4 regions of the Rahnella sp. WP5 genome follow, and region 1 is predicted to be linked to each of the others. Evidence: predicted binding sites of a transcription regulator. Region 1 holds the regulator's gene; each other region holds the start of a gene.
What was found. The regulator PurR, encoded in region 1, represses purine synthesis genes. The targets are predictions, from matches to a motif close to CANGCAAACGTTTGCNTG.
Positions count from the first base shown of each region.

Region 2: a site for PurR is predicted at 1,202-1,219, ahead of EX31_RS12115 (NCS2 family permease). Genes of this name have one in related genera too.
Region 3: a site for PurR is predicted at 788-805, ahead of purM (phosphoribosylformylglycinamidine cyclo-ligase). Genes of this name have one in related genera too.
Region 4: a site for PurR is predicted at 952-969, ahead of purE (5-(carboxyamino)imidazole ribonucleotide mutase). Genes of this name have one in related genera too.

Region 1 is NZ_JQJR01000014.1:24,535-26,742, forward strand. It holds gene purR (HTH-type transcriptional repressor PurR) at 287-1,312, shown strand; gene punR (DNA-binding transcriptional activator PunR) at 1,350-2,208, opposite strand, start outside.
Region 2 is NZ_JQJR01000012.1:88,195-90,402, forward strand. It holds gene EX31_RS12110 (glutathione S-transferase family protein) at 257-925, shown strand; gene EX31_RS12115 (NCS2 family permease) at 1,335-2,208, shown strand, end outside.
Region 3 is NZ_KN050721.1:298,582-300,789, reverse strand. It holds gene upp (uracil phosphoribosyltransferase) at 11-637, opposite strand; gene purM (phosphoribosylformylglycinamidine cyclo-ligase) at 870-1,907, shown strand; gene purN (phosphoribosylglycinamide formyltransferase) at 1,944-2,208, shown strand, end outside.
Region 4 is NZ_KN050721.1:280,599-282,806, reverse strand. It holds gene lpxH (UDP-2,3-diacylglucosamine diphosphatase) at 1-113, shown strand, start outside; gene EX31_RS22630 (MiaE family protein) at 225-857, opposite strand; gene purE (5-(carboxyamino)imidazole ribonucleotide mutase) at 1,038-1,547, shown strand; gene purK (5-(carboxyamino)imidazole ribonucleotide synthase) at 1,544-2,208, shown strand, end outside.

The DNA of each region.
Region 1 (2,208 bases):
TTGTGTGCCAACGCATTTTCGCATAATTAACATTTAAAATCTTGTGCTGAATGACAATGTATCCCTGAGAATTTTACTTCCACTTTCCTGCATTATAAGAGAAAATTGTCGGTTAACACGCCTGTGTGCCGGTTGATTTCACCCGAGAGTATTTCACGCCTCATTCTGAAGAATCCACCCAACGATTTCACTGCCCTTTTAGAAGCCAGCAGTGAGATCCACGCAAGCAAACGATTAACATAATGCTAACGTGCTGAAACACGTGAGTTCAGGAGTCATTGTTTACATGGCAACGATTAAAGATGTCGCAAAGCGCGCTGGCGTTTCCACTACAACCGTGTCGCACGTCATCAATAAAACACGTTTCGTCGCCGAAGAAACCAAAGAAGCGGTTCTCCTTGCAATCAAAGAGTTACATTACTCGCCGAGTGCTGTAGCCCGCAGTCTGAAGGTCAATAACACCAAAACGATCGGTCTGCTTGCCACCTCCAGCGAAGCGCCCTATTTTGCCGAAGTGATTGAAGCCGTAGAAAACAGCTGCTTCTCCAAAGGCTATACGCTGATTTTGTGTAACTCGCATAATAATCTGGAAAAACAACAAGCCTACCTGCAAATGCTGGCGCAAAAACGCGTCGATGGCTTGCTGGTGATGTGCGCGGAATATCCTGATGAGTTGCTCAATATGCTCGAGGAGCACCGTTCGATCCCAATGGTGGTCATGGACTGGGGCGAAGCGCGTAAGAACTTCACCGACAGCATTATTGATAATGCTTTCGAAGGGGGTTACATGGCCGGGCGTTATCTGATTGAACGCGGTCATCGTGATATTGGGGTGATCCCGGGCCAACTGGCACGTAATACCGGCGGTGGCCGCTTCCAGGGTTTTGTGAAAGCACTGACTGAAGCCAATATTCCGCTGCGTGACGAATGGGTAGTTCAGGGCGATTTCGAGCCAGAATCGGGCTATCAGGCGATGCATAAAATTCTGATGCAGAAGCACCGCCCGACTGCCGTATTCTGTGGTGGCGATGTGATGGCAATGGGCGCAATCTGTGCCGCAGACGAACTGGGCCTGCGCGTTCCTCAGGATATTTCCGTGATCGGTTACGACAATGTGCGTAACGCCCGCTACTTCTCCCCCGCGCTGACAACCGTGCATCAGCCGAAAGAACGTCTGGGTGAAATGGCCTTTACCATGTTGCTGGACAGAATTGTCAGTAAGCGTGAAGAGTCTCAGACCATTGAGGTGCATCCGAAACTGGTCGAACGCCGTTCCGTAGCCGATGGTCCGTACCGCGATTACCGCCGTTAACAGATATCGAACGCCTGCAGATGCAGGCGTTTTTTTTCTAATCGCGCAGCCATTCCTGATTCATGGTTTCTGTATCGCCCATATATTCCAGCAACCAGGCCAGCGAGGGTGACGGATTGCTTTGATCCCATGTCAGGCAACACGGGCTGTCGGGAAACGTATTTTCCAGCGTCAGCACCTGCAACTTTTTCTGTTCTATCCACGGCGTGACGCGATGAACCGGCATCATACCCACGCATAAGCCCTCGGTCAGGCATTCCAGCGCGCAGGTCCAGTCTGGCACGACCAGCCGCCGCTGGTTATCCAGCGTCCATGTATCCCGCTTAGGCAATGTCCGGGAGGTGTCTTCCAGACAGAGTGCAGGATAAGGCCGCAACTCATCATCATTCAGCGCGCCGGATAACTGCGCAAGCGGATGTTGCGGGCTGACGACGCAATGCCAGTCCATAAATCCCATGTCACGAAAACTGAAGCCCCCGCCAACCGGTATCGCGCGTGTAGCACCGATCGCCACGTCTGCCCGCCCGTCAACCAGCGCATCCCAGACACCATTAAACACTTCTGAGTGAATAATGAGTTCGGTGTCCGCAAAATGGCGGTAGAAATCGAGCACCAGACGCCGTGTCCGTGCGGGTTTTACAATCCGGTCAACCGCCACACGTAATTCGCCGCGCCAGCCGTTCGCCACCTGCTGACACTGCCGGCGCGTGGCTATCATTTTTTTTGTCAGAATCCGCGCTTCATCGACAAAAACCTTTCCCGCAGGCGTCAGTACCACGTCACGATGGCGACGTTCAAACAACGGCACGGCCAGCCACTGCTCAAGCTGACGGACGGTATAGCTGATAGCAGAAGGCACGCGGTGCAAATCTTGCGCTGCCGCACTAAAACTACCC
Region 2 (2,208 bases), on a different contig from region 1:
CAACAGAGAGTCGAAAGCGACGGGTTAATTTGTTATCCGGCGATAATGGCATTAAGCCTTATTAAAGGCGAACGAAGTTGCGATAATTTTTTTGGCATAATTAAGATTAATCCGTAAGTGATTTTAATCAAATAAAAAGATTTTTGATAAATTAACCCTGAGGAAAGTCAGGGTTATTAAAACGAATCTGATACGCGCTTTGAAAGTGTTGTCTATAGTTAACAAATAATTAATTGAAAAAGGACAGAAGACTTTTATGCTAACTGTGCATCATTTGGATAATTCCCGTTCACAGCGAATCTTATGGATGCTCGAAGAATTGGGCGTCCCTTACGAAATCAAATGTTATCAGCGGGATAAAGGAACCATGCTGGCGCCGCCATCGCTGAAAAAAGTCCATCCTCTGGGCAAGTCACCGGTGCTGGAAGACAACGGGCTGATCCTTGCGGAATCTGGCGCCATCATTGAATACCTGCAGGAAGTGTACGATGAGGCGGGCACGCTGAAACCCACGGCGTTTGCTGAGCATCAGCAGTATCGCTACTGGATGCACTACGCTGAAGGTTCTCTGATGCCTTTGCTGGTGATGAAGCTGATTTTTAGCCGTCTGGGTAAACCGCCGATGCCGTGGCTCATCCGTCCGATTGCCGGCGCCATAGGACAGGGCGTGCAGAAGAATTATCTGGATAAGCAGATTTATACGCATATGGATTATCTGGAACAGCATCTGAGTACACATCCTTATTTCGCCGGTCAACAGTTCAGCGCGGCAGATATTCAGATGAGTTTCCCGATAGAGGCGATCAATGCCCGCGCCGGACTGGGAAAATATCCTCTGCTGAAGGCCTGGTTATCGAATGTCACAGCGCGTCCGGCATATCAGAAAGTGCTGGAAAACGGCGGTTCGTTTAATATTTTGCGTTAATTTCTTATCCATTTTTTATATTTTCAGGCGTTCATTGCGGGCTGAGTTTTACGTAATAAACGTCTTATAAAAGATAAACCACAATAAATACCCTGTTATTTATTTCCCTTCTTTCCCCTCCTTGTTTGTCTCTTTTTCTGCCACCGGATAAATTTCCACCACAACCGCGTTTTTATTGACCAGACAACGGTAAATTGTTGTCATTCACGGTTGATGTACGGCGGTTAAAGGCAGGATAATCGTTTGCGTAATTTTTTGTCCTGCCACACGCGATGCGAGTTAAACGTTTGCCTTGCCGTTCTGACGCCGTTTTCGGCGATTTCAGGCGACAAATAAGGAAGTGAACGTGCAGAAACGGTTTCATAATGACCACGCCGGCTAATCAGTAAAGACATTCAGAGGATTTTCCATGTCGAGTCAACAACCTCAAGCTGGCCGCGCAGTTGCGCCAAAAGGCCCGCTTGATGCTTTTTTCAAAATCAGTGCGCGTGGCAGTAACGTCCGCCAGGAAGTTATCGCTGGCTTAACCACCTTTCTGGCGATGGTCTATTCGGTGATTGTCGTGCCCTCGATGCTCGGCAAAGCGGGCTTCTCGCCAACCGCAGTATTTGTCGCGACCTGTCTGGTCGCCGGTTTCGGCTCCCTGCTGATGGGGCTGTGGGCGAATTTGCCGCTGGCGATTGGTTGCGCCATTTCTCTGACTGCTTTTACCGCGTTTAGTCTGGTTCTCGGCCAGCACATCAGCGTACCGGTGGCGCTCGGCGCGGTATTTCTGATGGGCGTGTTGTTCACCATTATCTCGGTGACCGGCATCCGTTCGTGGATTTTGCGCAATCTGCCAACCGGCGTTGCGCACGGTACCGGTATTGGTATCGGCCTGTTCCTGTTACTGATCGCCGCCAATGGCGTCGGTCTGGTGGTGAAAAACCCGCTGGACGGCTTACCGGTGGCACTCGGCGCATTTACCTCATTCCCGGTCGTGATGACGTTGCTTGGTCTGGCGGTGATTTTTGGCCTGGAGAAACTGCGCGTTCCTGGCGGCATCTTGCTGGTGATTATCGCGATTTCCATTATCGGCCTGATCTTCGATCCAACAGTGAAATATCAGGGGTTATTCGCCATGCCTTCTCTGGCGGGGGCTGACGGTAAATCGGTGATTTTCGATCTCGATATTCTGGGTGCACTGAAAGCTGCGGTATTGCCCAGCGTACTGGCACTGGTGATGACAGCGGTGTTTGATGCCACCGGCACTATCCGCGCTGTCGCCGGACAGGCAAACTTAC
Region 3 (2,208 bases), on a different contig from region 1:
TGCTTGCTGCTTATTTCGTACCAAATATCTTGTCGCCCGCATCGCCGAGCCCCGGGATGATGTAGCCTTTATCGTTGAGTCCCTGATCCACCGAGGCGGTGTACAACTCAACGTCCGGGTGTGCAGCTTCGAGAGCAGCGATCCCTTCAGGCGCGGCAACCAGCACCAGCACTTTAATGCTCTGGCAGCCGGCTTTTTTCAGCAGGTCGATGGTGGCAATCATAGAACCACCGGTGGCCAGCATCGGATCAACCACCAGTGCCAGACGTTCTTCAATGTTAGAAACCAGTTTCTGGAAATACGGCACAGGCTTGAGGGTTTCTTCATCACGGTACACGCCGACCACACTGATACGCGCGCTCGGAACGTGTTCCAGTACGCCTTCCATCATGCCCAGACCGGCACGCAGGATAGGCACTACGGTAATTTTCTTGCCTTTAATCTGATCAATTTCGACCGGGCCATTCCAGCCTTCGATCGTCACTTTTTCAGTTTCTAAATCAGCAGTCGCTTCATACGTCAGCAGACTTCCCACCTCAGAAGCCAGTTCGCGAAAACGTTTCGTGCTGATGTCGTTTTCACGCATCAGGCCCAGCTTGTGTTTCACCAGCGGGTGTTTCACCTCGACGATCTTCATTATTTATTCTCCTAAGGTGGTTGAGCTGCAAAAAAAAATCGCGAGATTATAACGCCATTTTTTTTGAACGCCATACCAAATAGCCTGATCTGGATCATCAGTAACCCGGTTAGAGTATAGACAGCCTAAAACTCATCATCGAATAAGGCGCTCGCAAACGTTTGCTTCCACTGTTAGAATTGCCCCGCTTTATTCTTCAACCACCAACCCAAACCGCCGTGGGGACTTCGCAGTGACCGACAAAACCTCTCTCAGCTATAAAGACGCAGGCGTAGATATCGATGCCGGTAACGCATTGGTAGACCGCATTAAAGGTGTAGTAAAACAGACTCGCCGCCCTGAAGTGATGGGTGGACTGGGCGGTTTTGGTGCCCTCTGCGCGCTGCCGCAAAAATATCGTGAACCCGTACTGGTTTCGGGTACCGACGGCGTTGGCACCAAGCTGCGTCTGGCGATGGATTTGAAACGCCATGATACTATCGGTATCGATCTGGTCGCGATGTGCGTCAACGATTTAATCGTTCAGGGCGCTGAACCGCTGTTCTTCCTCGACTATTACGCCACCGGCAAACTGGACGTCGATACTGCCGCCAGCGTGATCACCGGTATCGCAGAAGGCTGTAAACAGTCTGGCTGTGCGTTAGTCGGCGGTGAAACCGCTGAAATGCCGGGCATGTATCACGGCGAAGATTACGACGTGGCAGGCTTCTGCGTGGGTGTGGTGGAAAAATCAGAAATCATCGACGGCAGCAAAGTGGCTGACGGGGATGTGCTGATCGGCCTGGCCGCCAGTGGCCCGCATTCCAACGGTTATTCTCTGGTGCGCAAAATTCTGGAAGTCAGTAAGACTGACCCGGAAACCACCGATCTGGCAGGCAAACCGCTGGCCGATCACCTGCTCGCACCGACCAAAATTTACGTGAAATCGATTCTGAACCTGATCGAAAACGTGGATGTTCACGGCATCGTCCATCTGACCGGTGGCGGCTTCTGGGAAAATATCCCACGTGTATTGCCGGACAACACGCAGGTGATTATCGACGAATCAAGCTGGCAGTGGCCGGATGTCTTCACCTGGCTGCAAACCGCCGGTAATGTCAGCCGTCACGAAATGTACCGCACCTTTAACTGTGGTGTGGGTATGCTGGTGGCACTTCCGGCAGAACTGGCCGATCAGGCGATTGCATTACTGAACGATAATGGCGAAAAAGCGTGGAAAATTGGCTACATTAAAGCCTCTGACTCCGCTGAACGCGTGGTTATTGAATAAAACCAGTAAATCAACTGACTGAAGACGGGTAGCAAAATGAAAAGGATTGTGGTTCTGGTATCGGGCGAGGGGAGCAATTTACAGGCCCTGATTGATGCCTGCCAGCAGGGACGAATCAACGCAACACTCAGTGCGGTCTTCAGCAATAAAGCAGCTGCATACGGGCTTGAAAGAGCCCGTTTAGCCGGTATTCCCGCGCATGCACTGGATGTTAAGGCTTACCGGGACCGGGCGGAATTTGACGTTGCACTGGCGGATGCCATTGACACTTTCCAGCCTGATCTGGTGGTACTTGCCGGTT
Region 4 (2,208 bases), on a different contig from region 1:
TGCCACTGGGGAATAAAACCGGCCACCGCGTGGTACTCGGCGCATGGCACGAAGAAGGCTCGATGGTGAAAGTCACCGCCGATAACGTGGAGCTGATCAGCTTCCCGTTTTGAGTCACCTCAAAGTTACCCAAAATAATTTGAGTTGCTGGAAGGCGACAAGCTCATGAATCCCTGGGAGCTTAGCTGACTAAGTGACCGGGGTGAATGAGCGCAGTCAACGCATCAGCAGCCCGAAGTATGAAGGGTAACGGGTACGCCTGAATGGAAGCGGAATTGTTCGTCCGGCGTGAGGATCAGTTCCGCTTCAATTCTGCCAAACTCCTCTACCCGCTCACTGATATCCGTTCCGGCATATTGCTCCGCCAGCGCCAGATAATCGGCAAAATGCCGTGATTCTGAACGCAGCAATGAGGTGTAAAAACGCGACAAGGTTTCGTCGAGATGCGGCGCAATTTTGGCAAAACGCTCACAGGATCGCGCTTCGATGTACGCCCCGATAATCAGCCGGTCGACCAGAATATTCAGATCATCGTGATGACGGGTATGTTTGATCATGCCGCTGGCGTAGCGCGAGGGGGAAAGCTGGGTATAAGTAATATTGCGCTTTTGCATGATTTCCACCACTTGTTCGAAGTGATGAAGCTCTTCACGCGCCAGACGCGCCGCACAAAACAGCAGCTCGGTGCGATCCAGATATTTGGTCATCAGGCTCATCGCCGTGGCCGCCGCTTTCTTTTCACAGTTAGCGTGGTCGATCAGCATCACCGTCTGATTTTCCAGCGCCACATCCACCCACAGAGCGGGTGTTTCACAGTGAAGAAAATCATAAATCGGTGCCAGTAAAGCCTGCGTCATAAATCAGTTTCCAATGAAGTTTTTCATTAATATATTGGTTTGGATTATACAAATCTGCCGCCAACTTCTCATCAAAAATGCGCCGTTTTCCGGCGACGCAACCGTTTTCCTCCCTCACGGAGCGTGCTATCATTTGCGCCCTCGCAGTTTCTATTTCCGAATCACAGGAGCTTTACAGACATGTCATCCAACGTTACCCCGGCAAAAATCGCCATCGTTATGGGGTCTAAAAGTGACTGGGCGACCATGCAGTTCGCCGCCGACGTCCTCACAACGCTGAATATTCCTTTCCATGTCGATATCGTCTCCGCTCACCGTACGCCGGACAAATTGTTTACTTTCGCTGAGCAGGCTTCCGCTAACGGTTTTGATGTGATCATCGCGGGTGCCGGTGGCGCAGCGCATTTACCGGGCATGCTGGCGGCGAAAACGCTGGTGCCGGTGCTGGGCGTGCCGGTGCAAAGTGCTGCACTCAGTGGCATCGACAGTCTCTATTCCATCGTGCAAATGCCGCGTGGTATTCCGGTCGGTACGCTGGCGATTGGTAAAGCCGGTGCCGCAAACGCCGCATTGCTGGCGGCACAGATTCTGGCGCTGCACGATGCTGAGATTGCTAAAAACCTGGCCGCGTGGCGCACCGCACAAACTGACGAAGTGCTGAATAACCCCGACCCGCGGGAGGAAGCATGAAACCGGTTTGCGTACTCGGAAACGGCCAGTTAGGCCGAATGCTGCGTCAGGCCGGTGAACCGCTGGGCATCGCCGTCTATCCTGTCGGCCTTGATGCTGAACCGGAAGCCGTGCCGTATCAGCAAAGCGTGATCACCGCTGAAATCGAACGCTGGCCGGAAACGGCACTGACCCGCGAACTGGCGACGCACAATGCGTTCGTTAACCGCGACATTTTCCCGCGTCTGGCCGATCGCCTGACGCAAAAACAGTTGCTCGACCAGCTCGGTCTGGCGACTGCGCCGTGGCAATTGCTGTCCGATGCCGCCGAATGGCCGCAGGTATTCTCCCGGCTTGGCGAACTGGCGATTGTGAAACGTCGCGTCGGCGGGTACGACGGCCGGGGTCAGTGGCGTCTGCGTTCTGGTGAAGAAAATACGCTGCCGCAGGATTGCTATGGCGAATGCATCGTTGAGCAGGGTATCAACTTCTCCGGTGAAGTTTCGCTGGTGGGCGCGCGCGGTCACGATGGTAAAACCGTGTTTTATCCGCTGACCCACAACCTGCATCAGGACGGCATTCTGCGCACCAGTGTTGTGCTGCCGCAGCCGGATGCCACCCTGCAACAGCAGGCAGAAAACATGCTGTCGGCGATCATGAACGAACTGAATTATGTCGGCGT